One region of the Sodalis praecaptivus genome, then DNA from elsewhere that is predicted to be linked to it. Evidence: predicted binding sites of a transcription regulator. Region 1 holds the regulator's gene; each other region holds the start of a gene.
The links. The regulator CRP, encoded in region 1, controls carbon source genes, mostly activating them, when cyclic AMP is high. The targets are predictions, from matches to a motif close to ATGTGANNNNNNTCACAT.
Positions count from the first base shown of each region.

Region 2: a site for CRP is predicted at 3,583-3,600, ahead of SANT_RS16725 (enolase C-terminal domain-like protein). Genes of this name have one in related genera too.
Region 3: a site for CRP is predicted at 1,922-1,939, ahead of SANT_RS09905 (GntP family permease). Genes of this name have one in related genera too.

Region 1 covers NZ_CP006569.1:455,101-461,376, forward strand. The annotation lists gene argD (bifunctional acetylornithine/succinyldiaminopimelate transaminase) at 1-275, shown strand, start outside; gene SANT_RS02025 (YccS/YhfK family putative transporter) at 525-2,609, opposite strand; gene crp (cAMP-activated global transcriptional regulator CRP) at 2,662-3,294, opposite strand; gene SANT_RS02035 (OsmC family protein) at 3,612-4,019, shown strand; gene SANT_RS02040 (phosphoribulokinase) at 4,126-4,995, opposite strand; gene SANT_RS02045 (YheU family protein) at 5,163-5,384, opposite strand; gene SANT_RS02050 (LysE family translocator) at 5,513-6,115, shown strand; gene SANT_RS02055 (ABC transporter ATP-binding protein) at 6,241-6,276, opposite strand, start outside.
Region 2 covers NZ_CP006569.1:3,740,138-3,746,413, forward strand. The annotation lists gene SANT_RS16715 (aldo/keto reductase) at 1-446, shown strand, start outside; gene gudD (glucarate dehydratase) at 615-1,955, opposite strand; gene SANT_RS16725 (enolase C-terminal domain-like protein) at 1,979-3,322, opposite strand; gene SANT_RS16730 (MFS transporter) at 3,866-5,200, shown strand; gene SANT_RS16735 (CdaR family transcriptional regulator) at 5,463-6,276, opposite strand, start outside.
Region 3 covers NZ_CP006569.1:2,226,714-2,232,989, forward strand. The annotation lists gene SANT_RS09895 (hypothetical protein) at 1-837, shown strand, start outside; gene SANT_RS09900 (hypothetical protein) at 954-1,727, shown strand; gene SANT_RS09905 (GntP family permease) at 2,206-3,519, shown strand; gene SANT_RS09910 (glycerate kinase) at 3,535-4,683, shown strand; gene pyk (pyruvate kinase) at 4,709-6,151, shown strand.

The DNA of each region.
Region 1 (6,276 bases):
GTTTCGTCCAAGCGCTGCAGGACATTAACGAAAAATATCAGGTCTTTACACAGGTGCGCGGTATGGGACTTCTGCTCGGCGCGGAGCTGGCGCCGCGCTATCAGGGGCGGGCGCGGGATTTCCTGCATGCCGCCGCCCTGGAAGGGCTCATGATTCTCAATGCCGGCCCCGATGTGATTCGTTTCGCGCCGTCGTTGGTGGTAACGTTTGCCGATATTGACGAGGGCTTGGCGCGGTTTGAGAAAGCCGTGGCGCAGGTGACGGGCGCGGCCTGACAGAGGGACAACGGCAACGCCGGCGCCGCATCGGCGTTCCTGTCGTCCGCATCGGTGTTGCTATTGTCCGCATCGGCGTTCCTGTCGTCCGCCGCTTTTCTGCGCGGGCGGTTTTTCACGCGTCCGGCGCTGCGCTTTCAACCCCGGCATCAGGGACGTTTACCAAGACGCCATCGCTATCGGCCGGTCTGCGCTACGCCTGTCGTTGCGCCGGCCTGAGGCGGTTTTGCCCTCTCACCGGCCACGGCGCTAGTTTGGCGGCGTATCGCGCAAACGGCGCGCGAGCCAAAAACCGTGCTGCGGCCGCTGCGGCCACGCCACCGACGAAATCGTATGCATCACGCCGAGATGGAACAATATGCGCCGCAAGTGACGTTCCATGAGCGTCACCGCCTGATCCTGCGGGCCATCAGTGTTGAAAATACCCGGATTTTCGGTGCTCGGGCCGTCATATTCCAGCCGTTGCTGACAGCTTTGCAGCGCCACCTCGCAGGAGGCCAGATAGTCGGCGGCCAAGGTATCGGTCAGCATATAGTGATCGCGCGCCAGCGTCGTCATGGCGTTGATGTGTTCGACAATGAACTGACTATGGGTGACCCATAAGCGCATATCGCTCAGATAGCGGGAATTAAACCCCGGCTCCTGCATCGCCTGGCTTAGGGAGGTGAACAAGGCATTGTGCGCTTGGTTGACCCGCATGCGGGCATAAGCCAGCGCGGGCGCGCCGGGGTCGGGCTGCAACAGCAGCCGCAACGCTTCCTGATCCCGCTCCAGCGCCTGATGGGCGTTTTTGCGCAACAGCCCGCTCTGCCATTGCGGCCACAGCCACAGCGTGCCGCCAAAGGCCAGCATACAGCCAATCAAGGTATCCACCAGCCGCGGCAGCAGGAAATGCGCGCCGTTCAACGACAACAATTGCAGGGTATACACCGTCACCACCGTCATACCGGTCATCGCCAGACCGTAATTTTTGCGCAGTACCAAATAGCCGGCCAGAGTCACCACCAGCATGCCGCTCAGGATGACGCCGTCGCCCATCTTTAGTTGCAGCGTACCCGCGGCAATCACCAGCCCCGCCAGGGTACCCAGCGCCCGATGTTGTATACGCACCCGGGTCGCGTTGTAACCATTCTGACTGACAAACATGATGGTCATCAGGATCCAGTAAGGTTTCGGCAGATTGAACACCAGGCCCAAACTGCTGCCGATCGCCAGCATGAGGCCCAGGCGGGCGGCGTTGCGCAGCGCCATCGATTTCAAGGAGCAATAACTGCGCAGCGCCGGCCAGAACGGCAACCGCTGCTGATTATCCGCCATCACATCGCGACGATAGAGGGGGCGCTGGGAACGCAACAGGCGATAGATGCGGCTGAAATGGAAATAGCAGAACTGGCCTACCGGATTATCCGGATGGTGGCGGGCAATTTTTTCCAGCGCCGACAGGCCGGCATCCGCGGCAAACCGGTCAGGTTGGCGGTGATAGAGAATATCGTCCGCCAGGACGCGCAGCCGGGCGGCGACGATACGCGCGTTGTAGCGCAACACCGCCTCGGCGTGGCTTTGCTGCACCAGCTTTTGCACTTCATCCGGCTGATGCAGACTCACCGCGATATGCTCTTGCAAATCCAACGCGACCTGGAAGGCGCGCAACAGTCTTTTGTACTGGCTGAGATGGTTGGCCGAGAGCATATGCAACTGCTGATACACTTGGGCAATCTGGTCGATGACCTTTTGCTGGCGGGCGAACAGCGGCGGTAGCGCACTGTCCGGATCGGTGTGCTGAGTCAGCAAACTGTACTTCGCTTCGATATAATCCGCCAGTTCGCGGTAGAGCAGACTGAGCGCCTCGCGCATCGGCTGCTCTTGCCATAGCCGGAACCACAGCGCGTTAAACAGCCCATACCAGGCAGTCCCCGCCAGATAGAGCAGCGGCGGCAGCCAAAGCGGCACATTGCCGGTCAGCCCCAGGGTAAATACCGCGGCAATTAGCGATGCCGGCAGCAAGCGGCCGTGTAGCGGGCTGATTTCGCCGCTGACGCCGAACAGCAGCGCCAACCCCAGCATGACAAACGGCAGCGGCACGCCGTGCGCCAACAGCAGCTGGATAAAAATACTGCTCAGGGCGAACAGCGAGCCGCCGACCACCAGCCGCTTAAAGAAACGTTTATGGAGCTGATCAAGCCCGGCGATGTTGCAACAGGCGGGTACCAGCGAGAACAGCAGACCTTGCTGCAGGCTGCCGAACATCAGTCCGATGGCGACCGGCAGGCAAAGCACAATGGTCTGCCGCAGGGCATAATTTACTTCGGGGTGGTAGATGAGTCTGCGCCACATAAGTCAGCTAAAGAGGCATGGCCGTCCTGACCATGCCCGTGGTGAAAGGGGATTAGCGGGTTCCGTAAACGACAATGGTTTTTCCGTGGGCAGAGATGAGATTTTGATCCTCAAGCATTTTCAAAATACGGCCGACCGTTTCCCGTGAACAGCCAACTATTTGGCCGATTTCCTGCCGGGTGATTTTTATTTGCATACCGTCCGGGTGAGTCATGGCGTCCGGCTGCTTGGCTAAATTCAGTAACGTTTGCGCGATACGCCCGGTCACATCCAGGAAAGCCAGGTTGCCGACTTTCTCTGAGGTCACCTGCAGGCGGCTGGCCATTTGTGAAGACAGGCGCATCAGAATGTCGGGATTGACCTGAATCAACTGGCGAAATTTCTTGTAGGATATCTCAGCCACTTCGCAGGCCGTTTTCGCCCGCACCCATGCGCTGCGCTCCTGCCCCTCTTCAAACAACCCCAGTTCGCCGATAAAATCGCCCTGATTGAGGTAGGAGAGGATCATCTCCTTGCCTTCTTCGTCCTTGATAAGCACTGCGACGGAGCCTTTGACGATATAGTAGAGCGTTTCTGCCTTTTCACCCTGGTGAATCAACGTACTCTTCGATGGATACTTATGAATATGGCAATGAGACAGGAACCATTCGAGAGTCGGGTCTGTTTGCGGTTTGCCGAGAACCATTCGCTGTTATCCTCTTTTGTCATCGCCGCCCTGTTTAGGAACGGCGTATTCCCTGTAAGGTAAGGTGTTATTATGATGTCATTCCGTTCATAAACGGAACCTCGCAAGGGAACTTATCAGGGTCCAATGTTGGTGACGTTTCGATCGCTCTCTTGCTCTTTCACTGTCGGTGAGTTCGATCCTGCCTTGTTTTTTAGCATAGCTTTAAGAGACTGTCTTGTGTTGTCTCGCTTCAGCATGATGCATCTGCGGTTACATTGCCAGTTTGGCGGCAAAAAGGTAGTCTTTCACAAAGAATATTATCAGGAGTTAACGATATGCAAGCGCGAGTAAAGTGGGTGGAAGGGCTGTCTTTTATCGGCGAATCCGCCTCGGGCCACCAGATTATCATGGATGGCAACAGCGGCGAAAAGGCCCCAAGCCCAATGGAAATGCTGCTTATGTCCGCCGGCGGCTGTAGCGCTATTGACGTGGTTTCGATTCTGCAAAAGGGCCGCGCCGATGTGCGCGACTGTGAGGTCAAGTTAACCTCAACGCGCCGCGAGGAAGCGCCGCGTCTGTTTACCCAAATCAATCTGCATTTTATCGTCACCGGCCGCGATTTGACGGATAAGATCGTCGAGCGCGCGGTCGCGCTGTCGGCGGAAAAGTATTGTTCGGTCTCGCTGATGCTGGGGAAAGCCGCCAATATTACCCACAGCTTTGAGGTACGTCACCTCGACTGAGCGCGCGGGGCGCGCTTGACTGTCGGGGCGCAGCGCTAAGCCGCATCATGCCCCACCCGATTGGCGCCGCGCGTCGTTCCCGCGCGCGGCGCCCGCGTCAAGCCGCTTAGCGAATCGGTTTCCCTTCCAGCAATTGCTTGACCAGCGGCGCCATGATCAATTCCATCGCCAGACCCATTTTGCCGCCCGGCACCACCAGCGTATTGATATTGGAAATAAAAGATCCCTGCAGCATCGCCAGTAAATAGGGAAAATCCATGGCGTCCAGGCCGCGGAAGTGAATAACCACAAAGCTTTCGTCCAGCGACGGGATCGCTTTGGCGGCGAACGGATTGGAGGTGTCCACCGTCGGCACCCGCTGGAAGTTGATATGGGTACGGGAAAATTGCGGCGTGATAAAATTGATATAATCTTCCATGGATCGCACCACGGAATCCATGACCGCTTCGCGGGAGTGGCCCCGCTCGTTGGTATCGCGCACCAATTTCTGGATCCACTCCAGATTGACTATCGGCACCACCCCCACCAGCAAATCCACGTGCCGCGCAACGTCATTATGCTCGGTCACAACGCCGCCGTGCAGCCCCTCGTAGAATAGGACGTCGGTAGGCTCCGGCAGGGGCTGCCAGGGGGTAAAGGTGCCGGGGACCTGATTATAAGGAACCGCTTCGTCGTAGGTATGCAAATATTTGCGCGCCTGCCCGCGTCCGCTTTCCCCATAGTGATAAAATGTTCTTTCCAGAAGATCGAAGTTATTCGCATCCGGGCCGAAATAACTCACGTGCCGACCTAAATCGCGCGCTTTACGAATGGCTAAATCCATTTCCGGCCGGGTGAAGTGGTGAAAGCTATCGCCTTCCAACTCCGCGGCGCGAATGTTCAACTGTTGAAAGATTTTGCGAAAAGCCAGGCTGGTGGTCGTGGTCCCGGCGCCGCTGGAGCCGGTAACCGCAATAATTGGATGTTGTGCTGACATGATGAGACCTTAATAGTGTTGATAACCTCTGTCAGATGACGTGCGGGCGGCCGAAGGTTATTGTTATCACGTTTGGCGCCGCAGGGCCACCGCGAGGCTTGCTCGTTTCCGCCATGCGGACGCACGGCCGGGCGCGGCGGCGGCGGGGAAGAGCCGCATCGCCGTCGCTAATCGGGGCGGAACTGACCGCGCGGCATGATGTTAATGCTTTCGTGCAGCTCCGACCACACCAGCACCGCTTCGCCGGACTGCACCTGGCGTAACACATCCGCTACCTTTTGTTGCAGGCTTTGTTCCCGCTCGCCATAATCCGTGCCCTCGCGCAGCACAAACGATTCGATCAAATTATATAACGTGGCGGGATCGATCTGCTCCCAGGGAATGATCATTCTCGGCATTTCTCCAGTGGTGGTCGGGGCGACAGCGTGACGAAATTTCACCGACAATTCGCTTGTCGAATCGGCATCGCACTGTTAATTTCATAAACGTCATCGTCGGGAGCAATAGTGCGGGATATATGGAGCTGGGTCTGTTTTTATCGATGTTGGGTTTTCTCTGGGTCGCCGCTATTACTCCCGGTCCTAATAATATGTTGCTCACCGCCTCGGCCGCCCATTTCGGCTTTTGGCGTTCCATGCCGCTGATGCTCGGCATTATGCTCGGCATGCAGTGCATGCTGCTGCTGGTGGCTTGCGGCGTCGGCAGTCTCATCACCCTTTATCCCGCCCTGCATTTTACGCTAAAAGTCGCCGGCAGCCTCTATCTGCTGTGGCTTTCGTGGAAAATTGCCACCGCCGTTTATGAAAAGCTCGATACCGACTCGGCGCCGCCGCGGCCGGTGCCATTTTATCAAGGCGGGCTGCTACAATTTCTCAATCCGAAAGCGTGGTTGATGGCCCTCGGCGCGGTGGCCAGCTTTAGCCTGGCCGGGGAGGCGTATGCGGGGTCGGTGATCGCGATAAGCATCGGCATCGCCGCCGTCAATATCGTCTCGGGCGCCATCTGGCTCGTGTTTGGTACGGTGATCGGCCGGCTGCTGAAAGGGCGGCGGGCCTGGACGCTTTTCAATCTGGCCATGGGACTGCTGACCGCGGCTTGCGTATTGCTGATTTGGCGCTGAGCGCGCTCAGCCCGTGGCGACGTTGACGCTGCCCGCGGTCCGCAGACTACTGTTTTGGCGCTCAGCCCGTGGCGACGTTGATGTCGCCCGCGGTCTGCGCAATGCTGGTGTGACGCTGAGCGCAACTATTCCGCGCTAAACGCCTGCGACAGCGTCTCCAA
Region 2 (6,276 bases), 1.4 Mb from region 1:
GTGTACTACCCTGGTCTCCGCTCGGCGGGGGTATCTTGACCGGCAAATACCGTCGCGCCGATCTGTCGGAGGAGAACGTCGCCGAGGTATCACCCACCCGTAAAGGGATCATTGCCTCAACCGGGCACCTCAACGCGCAGGCGCTGGATATCGCCGATGTCGTGGGCGAAATCGCCGATGAACTGGGGGCCTCGCGCTCGCAGGTGGCGCTGGCGTGGACGCTGCTCAATCCGGCCGTGGTCGCGCCAATTGTGGGGGCGCGCACGCTGGAGCAAGCCGAAGACAACTTTAAAGCCCTGTCCGTGGTCTTCACTGAGCATCAATGCGACCGCTTAGAAAAAGCCAGCGCCTTGGCGCCGATCTTCCCGGCGCGGTTCATGGGCCGTCCGATGGCGCAGCAGTTGATGTTCGGCGGGACGACGATTCTGCACCGCAGGGGGGAATGAATGAGGCCGACGGTAAGCGACCTCATGAGCCCCTGAATCACCCAACGCTGGATGAGAACAATAGGGCTGATGGCGAAAACAATCTCTTCCCCTCCCCCTTCCCCTGTTCAGAGAGGAGGGAGTGTTCGGCACTTGACAGGGAGCACTGCGCCTGGCGGCGCCGGGCGTTTAGCGCACCATACAGGGACGTTTTGCGTCAAATCTCCAGCCGGGGATCAGCGCCTGCATCCCGGCGGCATCGTCACGCGCCCCCAATCCATGGCGGCGGTATAGCGCATGGGCCTGCATGATCCGATCACTATCCACCTCGACGCCGAGCCCCGGGGTCGACGGCACCGTCACCTTGCCGCCGCTAATCACCAGCGGCGTCTTGGTCAGGCGCTGATTGCCTTCCTGCCAGATCCAGTGGGTGTCGATGGCGGTAATGTTACCCGGCGCGGCGGCGGCCACATGGGTAAACATCGCCAGCGAAATATCAAAATGATTATTGGAATGCGATCCCCACGTCAATCCGGCCGCATGGCAAAGCTGGGCAACCCGAACGGCGCCCTGCATTGTCCAGAAATGCGGATCCGCCAGCGGAATATCCACCGCCTGTAGCGCGATGGCATGACACATTTGCCGCCAGTCGGTGGCTATCATATTGGTGGCGGTCGGCAGACCGGTGGCGCGGCGGAATTCGGCCATCACTTCGCGGCCGGAAAAACCCTGTTCGGCGCCGCAGGGATCCTCGGCGTAGGCCAGCACGTGGCGCAGGGATTTACCGAGCTCGATGGCCTCGCGCAGCGACCAGGCGCCGTTGGGATCAAGGGTGATACGCGCGTCCGGGAAATGGCGCGCCAGCGCGGTCACCGCCTGCGCTTCTTCCTCTCCCGCGAACACGCCGCCTTTTAATTTAAAATCGTTGAAACCGTACTTCTCCCGCGCCGCTTGCGCCAACTGAACGATGGCCTCAGGGGTCATGGCCGGCTCATGGCGCAGGCGGTACCAATCGCACGACGCATCGGGCTGGCTCTGATATGGCAGGCCGGTTTTATGGCGATCGCCGATATAAAACAGATAACCCAGCATGTCCACCCGATCCCGCTGCTGGCCTTCACCCAACAACGAGGCGACATTGACGCCCAAATGCTTGCCGAGCAGATCCAACATCGCCGCCTCGATGCCGGTTACCACATGGATAGTGGTGCGCAGATCGAAGGTCTGCGGGCCACGGCCGGCGGCATCCCGGCCGGCGAACTGCGTGCGCACGCTCTTCAGCACATTCAGGTATTCGCCCAGCGGTTTACCCAGCACCAGCGGGCGGGCATCCTCCAGCGTTTGGCGGATGGCCTCGCCGCCCGGCACCTCGCCCACGCCGCGCTGACCCGCGCTGTCTTCCAGCAACACGATATTGCGGGTAAAAAACGGCGCATGGGCGCCGCTGAGGTTCATCAACATACTATCCTGGCCGGCCACCGGTATGACCTGCATACCGCGTACCACCGGCGTGTCACTGTGCGTCATCATCTTGTCCTTTGCCAATCCGCGGTTCAGCCGCGGCCGAAAGCCGGGCGTTTGCGATCAAATTGCCACTCCGGCACCAAATAGCGCATCGCGGTGGCGTCATTACGCGCCCCGCCCGGCAGGCTTTTATACAGGGCATGAGCCTGTTCCACCTGCGCCCAATCCAGCTCGACGCCAAGGCCGGGCTGTTCCGGCACCGCGATTTGTCCTTGATGGATTTGCAGCGGCGCTTTGGTCAGACGCTGATTACCCTCTTGCCAGATCCAGTGGGTGTCAATCGCGGTGGGTTTGCCCGGCGCCGCCGCACCGACGTGGGTAAACATCGCCAGCGAAATATCGAAATGATTATTGGAGTGGCAACCCCAGGTCAGGCCCCAGTCGTCACACAACTGCGCGACGCGCACCGCGCCGTGCATTGTCCAGAAATGCGGGTCGGCCAGCGGAATATCCACCGCTTGCAACATGACCGCATGGTTCATTTCGCGCCAGTTGGTGGCAATCATATTGGTCGCCACCGGTAGACCGGTGGCGCGGCGGAATTCGGCCATCACTTCACGGCCGGAATAGCCCTGCTCGGCCCCGCACGGATCTTCAGCGTAACTCAAGATCCCCTGCATTCCTTTACACAGCCGAATGGCTTCATCCAACAGCCAGGCGCCGTTGGGATCGACCGTGATACGGGCGTCGGGGAAACGCTTCGCCAGCGCCGTTACCGCCTCGATTTCCTGCTCGCCGGGGAAAACGCCGCCCTTCAGCTTGAAGTCCTTAAAGCCGTAGCGATCCTGCGCCGCTTCCGCCAGCCGCACCACCGCCGCGCTATCCATGGCTTTTTGATGGCGTAAGTGATACCAGTCATGGCCGCCCTGTTCGCCGCGTTGATAGGGGAGATCGGTACGCTCGCGATCGCCGACATAAAACAGATAGCCCAGCACCGTCACCGCGTCGCGCTGCTTGCCCGGACCGAGCAGCTCCACCACCGGCACGCCGAGGCACTGCCCCAGCAAGTCCAGCAGCGCCGCCTCCAGCGCCGCCACCGCGTTAACCCGCAGTTCAAACGTCCAGGCGCCGCCGCCGAAGGCGTCGAAGTCAGAAGATTGATTACCCAAATGCACCTGTTGCACCAGCCGGTTCATCCGCGCCACTTCGGTGCCGACCACCAGCGGTGTCGCCTCTTGCAGCGTTTTTAAGATGACTTCGCCGCCCGGGGCTTCGCCGACGCCGGTATGGCCGGCGCTGTCCTTAAGCACCACGAGATTGCGGGTAAACCAGGCGCTGTGCGCGCCGCCGATATTCAGCAGCATGCTGTCATGTCCCGCGACCGGGATCACTTTCATCTCGGTAATCACGGGACCGCTTTGGGTATTGGCCATTGACTCTTCCTCATACGAAAAAACGCTGTCGCCCCTCCGCCGGACGCGGGGAAGCCCAGGGTTTAAGCAATTGATACCTCAGTATAAGGACATTATCGCGCCCTTTTCATTGGGCATCATCACAATAAAAAAGGCCAAGAGCGGCGACGGATTGCAGCGGATGCCTAAGGCGACAGGGGCGAGTTCACAAACCGGCCGCCGCCAAACGTCTAAGGCCAAAAATGAAACCTCTTTTTAATTATCCCTGAGGCCGTGGCGATAAGTGATCGGCATCACTTCCCTTTAGCGCTTTGCTGTAAAAAGTCCGCGCATCCGCCCCCGCATTCAGTCATAAGCCCAATGTCTGCCGGGACATTAACTCTTATACTGCTGCTGAACCGCTATTTAGATTAAAAAACGTTCATTCTTACTTCCCTACCGTTCAGGACACCACTATGCAGCTATTCAGCCAATGGATCGTCATGTACACCGTCCGCTGCGGACAGCGGGTTTTGACTCGCCGCACGGCCTCCCCTGCGGGCTCACGACCGGGAGGCGTCTACCATGGATAACACGGTGATAGACGCCAGCGCGCATAAAACACGCTCGCGTTTTTGGATCCTGGCGGTGTTATTCATCATCAGCACCGTCAACTACGCCGACCGGTCCACCCTGTCCATCGCCGGCCCGCATGTGGCGCGAGATTTGGGTCTGGATCCGCTGCAAATGGGCTATATCTTCTCAGCCTTCGGCTGGGCGTATACCCTCGCTCAGCTGCCGGGCGGCTGGTTGCTGGATAAGTTCGGATCTAAAAAAGTCTACGGTTGCGCCATCTTGATCTGGTCGGTATTTACCTTCTGCCAGGGCTTTGTCCATTTCTTCGCCAATGCCGCCATGATGCTGTTCATATTGCGCTTCATGGTGGGTTTTGCCGAAGCGCCGGTCATGCCGGCCAACAGCCGCATCGTTTCCGCCTGGTTTCCGGTGCGGGAACGCGGTACCGCCTCGGCGATATTCAACATCTCGCAATATGCCGCGCTGGTGGTGTTCAACCCGCTCTTGGGCTGGATCACCCAAGAGGTCAGCTGGGAATATGTGTTTATCGTGATGGGCGTGGTGGGGATTGTGCTGTCGGCGGTATGGGTGAAAACCATGTACAGTCCACTGAACCATCCGCGGGTGAGCCAAAGCGAACTGGAGTATCTGCGCGCGGGCGGCGCGCTGGTGGAGATGGACGCCGCGGCGGGTCCCAAGGCGGATCGCGCGCCGCAGTTGGGCTATATCAAACAGTTGCTGTCCAGCCGTATGCTGTTGGGCATTTATCTGGCCAATTATTGCGTTAATGCGATTACCTGGTTCTTCTTGTCCTGGTTTCCCATTTATTTGGTTAAGGGACGCGGCATGTCGATTCTGGAGGCGGGTTTCGTCGCGGCGCTGCCGGCGGTTTGCGGCTGTATCGGCGGAGTGCTGGGCGGCGTGTTTTCCGACTATCTGCTCAACCGCGGTTATTCGCTGTCGGTGGCGCGCAAAACGCCCATCATCGTCGGCATGCTGTTATGCACCAGTATGGTTATCTGCAATTACACCACCTCCGATGTGGTGGTGGTGGCGGCCATGAGCCTGGCGTTCTTCGGCAAGGGCATCGGCGCACTCGGCTGGACGGTGAACGCCGACACCGCACCAAAGCAGATTGTCGGCCTCAGCGGCGGGGTTTTGAATTTGGTGACCCAAATCGGCGCCATTACCACACCCATCGTGATTGGCTACATTCTACAGCGTACCGGCTCGTTTGACGGCGCGCTGATTTATGTCGCCGCCAACGGTTTGATGGTTATCGTTAGCTATTTGTTTATCGTCGGCAAAATCCAGCGCCTGGAGCTAAAACCTCTCGCGGCCTGAGAACCCGGGAGGCGCCCCACTGGGCGCTTCCCGGCCTGCGCGACGGTATGCCCCGCACCGTTTACGGTTCACGGTTCACGGTTCACGGTTCACGGTTCACGGTTCACGGTTCACGGTTCACGGTTTACGGTTTACGGTTTATGGTTTACGGTTTACGGTTTACGGTTTACGGTTTACGGTTTACGGTTCAGTTTATACCCACAGCGTTAACCTTTACGCCGGCATCCGCCTGCGCCTGCGCCTGCGCATGCGCATGCGCATCTCAGAGATTATCATCCAGCTGTAGCGCTACATACAGCAGCAGCCGATCGTCAAAGTTGGCCAGATTCAGGCCGGTCATTTCGGAAATGCGGTTCAAACGGTATTCCAGCGTATTGCGATGAATAAACAGCGCGCGCGAGGTGGGCGTCGGCTGCACGTTATGGCGAAACCAGGCGATAAGGGTTCGTCGCAATAAACCGTTGCTGTCCATGGCCTTGAGTTTGACCAGCGGCCGCACCAGCTCATTGGCTTGCCAACCGCCGCGCAGGCTGTCCAATAACACCGGCAACATCAAATCGGGATAAAAATAGCGGCGCTCGTCCGGGTGGCGCTGCTTGCCCACCGCCATGGTGGTAACGGCGGTGCGCCAGGAGCGGGCGATCCCTCCCGGTCCGGTAAAAAAGTTACCCAGCGCGATACGCACCCGCAGGCGGCTGCTTTCGGTCATGCGGGAAAATAGACTATCCACGCGGCGCCGGTGCTCGTCGGCATCCCAGCGGCCGTGGCTGTTCAGCGCCGGCTTCAAAACCACCATTTCGGTCAGGGAGACGATAGCGATAAGATTGTCCCGCTCAGGGGTAGTCAACAGGGTCTGTAACTGTTGCAGCTCGGCCATGGCGCTATCGACGCCAAACTGCCCGCTGTCCACCTCCACCACCGCCGCCACGCGCGGCTGATGAATATCGATCCCCAGGCGCTGCGCCCATTCGGACAGCGCCGGCGTCACTTCTTCGGCGCGGATAAGATTCAGCACCAATTCTTCGCGCAGCCGGCTGTCCTGCGCCAGCATATGCAGCAACCGCGCCTGCTCCAGC
Region 3 (6,276 bases), 1.8 Mb from region 1:
GGTATTATCTGCTGCTGCCAGCCCGGTCTTGCCATGACCATAGATGCTTCGGCGGTAGTGGAGGTGCCCGTACCCGATTTACAACTGTGGGCTAAGGGCGGTTACCCGACCACCGACAGCCACACCGGCTTCACGCGTATGATGCTGATCCCAAACGGCAGCAACCCCGGGGTCGGCGGATACGCGAACGTAGTCGTCACCACCAACCAGGGCTCGTTCAGCGTTAGGCTCCCCCTGTGCCAGGACGCAGATCAATGGGCATGCTGGGATAATCCCAGTTATTGGGTGGACGTGCCCGCCTTTGACGGCCAGTCCGTAACGGGAGGAGACAACCCGGTGATCACCGGGTTTACGGTAAGCGGCTCTCTGCAAAATCTGACGGGGAAAGCGCTGTCGATGATGGTGAAATTACAGGTATCGGATAATAACGGTTGGGGGAGCTCGGCGAATGGTTTTTCTACGATAGGCCATGCCACACTTCCCGCAGCGCCGGTTTGCTCCGTGGACGTCAATCCCACCGCCACCTTCGGCCCGCTGGGAACAGGCCAAACGGCAGCGCCAATACAGATTACCTCCAACTCGGTTGGCGACGGCCATATCACCTTTACACCCGATGCCCATGATGACAACGGCGGGCTTCTCCAGAACGACCACGGCAACACCCTCAGCTATGGGGTGGTGAATTCAGCGTCCAGCGTTGCCGACTGGCAGGCCGCTGAAGCCCGGTGGCGGGGTGACCAGAGCGATGATTATGCCGTCGAGCTGGATAAGATCCCCTCCACGGCCCAGCCCGGGGCCTATAGCGGAAGGCTGCAAGTGACGCTGGCATGCGACTAGCGCTCAAAGCGGTGCGCCCGCGGCACCGGCCTGCGCCCGCCGGCGGAAATTCGTGAGGAACGAGATTGTTATGACCCCGCAATAATTATGCAAAAATAAAATCAAGGTACTCTGTCATGCAAAAAAGCAAATCTCTTTTCCTTTCTATGGCGTCTATCATTGTGCTTATCGCGACGCCGAGCAGCGGGTTCGCGACGACAATATCCAGTTTATCAGGTCATGTTTATGAAAATACGCAACCGTTGGAAACCTGGTTTTACCCTACTTCATTTGAGGTCACCCACACGGCTGAGACCACAGACGCTTGTCTTATCTTAAAGACATCGGCAATTACTGAGAGCAATAGCGTCGCCGGTATTGTTGAAGGTGATGGAACGATAGAAATCACGGATACAGTACATATCAATTGGAAAATAAAATTATCAGCGACAGTCGATCCTTTAGCCTGTCCCGGCGTTAGAGAGTGGAAAGGAAGCGTTACCGCAACCTTGATAAGACCCGACGATGCCGGTGGCGCGACAGGCCGCAAACCCATCACTATAGAGTATGATCTTACCCCTACAAGCTGCGCGGTGGATGTGGTTTCTCACATCGATTTTCCGAAAATAAGTCGAGTGGGGACCATTCAAGACGTCAATATAACCTCAGGCGCTGAGGGTGAAGGAACCTTAACTTTTGAACCAAGCTTGAAACACACTAACGGCGGTTGGCTGCAAAATGGCGATAGCCACATAGTTTATAACGTTACCAACACCGACTACGATGTCGCCGCGTACAAATGGACCGGCGATTTGCAATCGGAGCACGCTTTGCACCTATCCGGGGTAACCTCTGCCACGCCAGCGGGGACCTATGAGGGGGCGATGACCGTGACCGTCGCCTGTGATTAACAAACCGCGTGGCTAGGGACTCGGGGGCGCCTTGGCGGGTAACCGAGAGCCGCGCCGCGCAGGCGCTGACTGGAAGCGACGATTCCGCCTGCACCCTGGCCAACGGGAGACCGGCGTGAGCCCCGACTGAGCGCAACGCGCCCTGAAGCGGTATTGCGCCTGCTGTTTGGCGCACAGGCCCCACATCCCCCGCAGTGTGATAAACCTCTCTCTCTATTGTTCTGCAACACAAAAATTTCTGTACAACTGCCCAGTTTTTCGTGTTTGGGCACATAGGTTATTTTATCGACAAGTCTTAGAATACTCCCCAATACAAATAAGCTAGCAATAAGGAAATCATTATTGGTTTTAAGTTTTTTTAAAAAATAATATTAGCACAACGTAACTATAACTTCATTGATAAGTGCATATCCCGCCAGAATGGGTTTTGCATTAGCACTCTATTGTCGATAACGTATAAAGTATAAGAGGTCTCATTATGCATACCATAGAACCCTTGGCATGGTACGGAGCATTAATCGGTCTTTTTATTGCCATTGCGCTTATTTTAAAAAAAATTAACCCCGTTTATTCACTCTTCCTCGGCGCTATTCTCGGTGCTGTCATCGGTGGCGGCAATCTAGAACAGACCATCGGTCTGCTAACGTCGGGCACGCAGAGTGTTATGGGCACGGTAATTCGCGTGCTGGCGGCAGGAGTACTGGCAGGGGTGATGATGGAATCAGGCGCGGCGGAAACCATCGCTCAGGCCATCGTAAAGAAGATGGGAGAGAGCAAAGCCATTCTGGCCTTAGCGCTGGCCACCATGATTATTACCGCCGTTGGGGTATTTATCCCGGTCGCCGTATTAATTGTTGCCCCCATTGCGCTGTCGGTGGGTAATAAAATGGGCATTTCCAAACTGGCGTTATTACTGGCGCTTTCCGGTGGCGGTAAAGCGGGCAATATTATTTCACCTAATCCCAACACCATTGCCGCCGCGAATGGCTTCCATCTGAATTTAAGCGACGTGATGATTGCCGGTTTTATTCCTGCGGTATTTGGTCTAATCATGACGGTTATCGTTGCTTCCATGCTAAAAAATAAAGGCTTCAGAGTAAGCAGCGATGAGGCGGCGGCCGCTTACGGTACGCAAAGTGCCAAAAACGAAAAAACCTATCCAACCTTGGGCAAAGCCATCGTCGCTCCCGCGGTGGCCGTTATCCTGCTGATGATCAATCCGATCGGTTCTATTTTCCATCTAAGCGCTCTAACGGCATTCAAACTGGACGCGATGTATGTCCTGCCGATCGCCGGTATCGTCGGGCTGATTACCATGGGGCAAAAGCACAAAGTCATTGCTTATACCGCCTCGGGGCTGGAGAAGATGACCGCCACCGTGCTCATTCTTATCGGCGCTGGCGCGATTGCGGGTTTGATTGCCGCGTCCGATCTCTCCACGCAGGTAGTACAACTTATTCATATCATGGGCATTTCCGGAACTTTCCTGGCGCCCATCTCCGGCATTTTGATGGCGGCGGCCACGGCCTCGACGTCAACCGGAACGATATTGGCGACCGGTACCTTCGGTCACGCCATTGCCACTATTGGCATTGCGCCCATCGCCTCAGCCGTCATGGTGCATACCGGGGCGACGGTCATCGACTCCTTGCCGCAAGGCAATTATTTCCACGTAACGGCTCAGAGTATGAACATGTCGATCAGACAACGTATGGGCCTGCTGCCCTATGAAGCGATGGTCGGCGGCACCATGACCCTGGTCGCGACCGTGCTGTACGGCTTTATTCTCTAGTAGAAGGCAACCCCAATGAAGAAAGCGACATTTGTATTAGCGCCTGACTCCTTTAAGGAAAGTATGACGGCGAAAGAAGTATGCACCGCAATGGAGAAAGGCCTGCGTAAGGTGTTTCCAGAAGCGAACTTTGTTCATGTTCCCATGGCTGACGGCGGCGAAGGCACCACTCAGTCGCTGATTGATGCCACCAACGGCCGTCTTAATGCATTAAACGTAACCGGACCCTTGGGAGAAATGGTCCAAGCCAGCTATGGCATTATGGGGAATGGCGACATTGCCGTGATTGAGATGGCCTCAGCCAGCGGTATTCAATGGGTCAATAGGGATTCAAAAAACCCGCTTATTACCACGACCTATGGTACCGGCGAACTGATTCGCGCCTGTTTGGATAAAGGCATTAAGAAAATCATTCTGGGCATTGGCGGTAGTGCGACCAATGATGGCGGGGCGGGTATGGCGCAAGCGCTGGGCGTGCGTTTTTATGACGAAGCGGGCAACATCTTGCCCCGCGGTGGGGGCGCCTTGGGGCGCTTGCAACATATCGATCTTACCGGGTTGGATAGCCGCCTGGCGCAGGTGGATATACAGGTCGCTTGTGATGTGACCAATCCTTTATGCGGTGAACAGGGGGCCTCCGCGATTTTTGGCCCGCAGAAAGGCGCAACGCCGGATATGGTGGCACGGCTGGATGCCAATCTAGCGCACTTTGCCGCGGTTATCCGCCACCAATTGGGCAAAGACGTTGCCAATGTGCCGGGTGCAGGCGCAGCGGGGGGATTAGGGGCGGGATTGATGGCCTTTACCCACTGCACGTTGCGCAAAGGCATTGATATCGTGGTTGAATTTAGCGGATTGCGCAACAAGTTGGTGGGAGCGGATTTCTGTTTCACCGGCGAAGGGCGTATCGACTATCAAACCAAATTCGGTAAAACCCCTTACGGCGTCGCCAGGACCGCCAAAGCGCAAGGCGTTCCGGTGATCGCCGTATCCGGCTGCGTTGGAGATGGGGTTGATGCGCTCTACGGGGAAGGTATCGACACCATCTTTGGCATTATCCCCCGCGCTGACACTATTGAGGCTCTATTGAAAGACGGGCCGATCAATATGGAGCGGGCGTGTGAAAATATCGGCAGGCTGCTAAAAAAAGCCGCGGCATGTTAATAGCGTCGTTTAAAAGGTGAAGAGTATGGCGGAAATCCGTCGACGTACCAAAATTGTCGCTACTCTTGGTCCCTCGACCGATCGCGACAATATTTTGGAGAAAATGATAATGGCTGGCGCCAATGTGGTGCGCTTCAATTTCTCTCACGGCGCGGCAGATGAGCATATTGCGCGTGCCCAAGCCGTGCGCGCGATTGCTCAACGCTTGGGCAAATCCGTGGCTATTTTGGGCGATTTACAAGGTCCCAAAATTCGAGTGTCAACGTTTAAAGAAGGTAAAGTCGCTCTGCGTAAGGGGGAGACTTTTATCTTAGATGCCTTATTAGATAAAGGCCAGGGCGATAATACTCGAGTGGGAATCGATTATAAAGCATTGCCACGCGACGTGGCGGCAGGTGATATTCTGTTGCTGGATGATGGTCGTATTCGGTTGGGCGTGTCCGATATTGTCGGCGAGAAAATCGTCACCCGCGTGATCGTGGGCGGAATACTCTCGAATAACAAAGGGGTGAATAAGCTCGGTGGCGGTCTTTCCGCTGACGCGCTAACGGAAAAAGACCAAGCGGATATTCTACTCGCAGCCAAAATGCATGTGGATTATTTGGCGGTTTCGTTCCCGCGCACCGGTGATGACTTACGCCGGGCGCGCCGTTTGGCGCGTGAAGCGGGTTGCCAGGCGGCCATTATCGCTAAAGTGGAGCGCGCTGAGGCCGTGGCCACGCCGGAAAACATGGATGATATGATCCGCGCCGCCGATGCCATTATGGTGGCCCGTGGCGATCTGGGTGTGGAAATAGGTGATGCCGCGTTGATGGGAGTACAAAAACGTTTAATACAACGAGCGCGACAATTAAACCGCGTGGTGATCACCGCAACGCAAATGATGGAGTCAATGATTGCCAGCCCCATGCCGACGCGGGCTGAAGTGATGGACGTGGCCAATGCGGTACTGGACGGTACGGATGCGGTGATGCTTTCGGCCGAAACCGCCGCGGGCAACTATCCTGTCGAAGCCGTAGCGGCGATGGCGAACGTCTGCCTGGGAGCAGAGAGCAGCCCGCAAGTCACCCCCTCAAAGCACCGCCTCGATGTAGAGTTTACCAACATCGAGGAGATGGCGGCGATGGCGGCCATGTACGCGGCGAATCATTTGCAGGGCGTTAAAGCCGTCATCGCGATGACGGAGTCGGGACGCACCGCCCGCATGATGTCTCGCATAAGTTCTCGGATACCGATTTATGCGTTATCGCGCCATACCGCCACCTTGAATCAGGCCGCGCTGTATCGCGGCGTTACACCCCTGCCGTTCAAGGGCCGCGCTGTAGGCGTGGGCTCGGCACAAGATGCTATAGCGCTGCTGAAAGCGAACGGTGCTCTGGCCCCAGGGGATAGCGTTATCCTGACACAAGGGGACAGCATTGGGAAAATTGGCAGTACCAATACATGTCGTATTTGTCTGGTGGAATAAGCATCTATTATTATCGTCGTCATAATATGCTGGCGGCGATAATTTTCATTAATCCTTTGCCGATGATTTACTATTTTCTCTAATGCGCGGTAGCGCTTTATTTTCCCCAGGGAATGAATGATAAT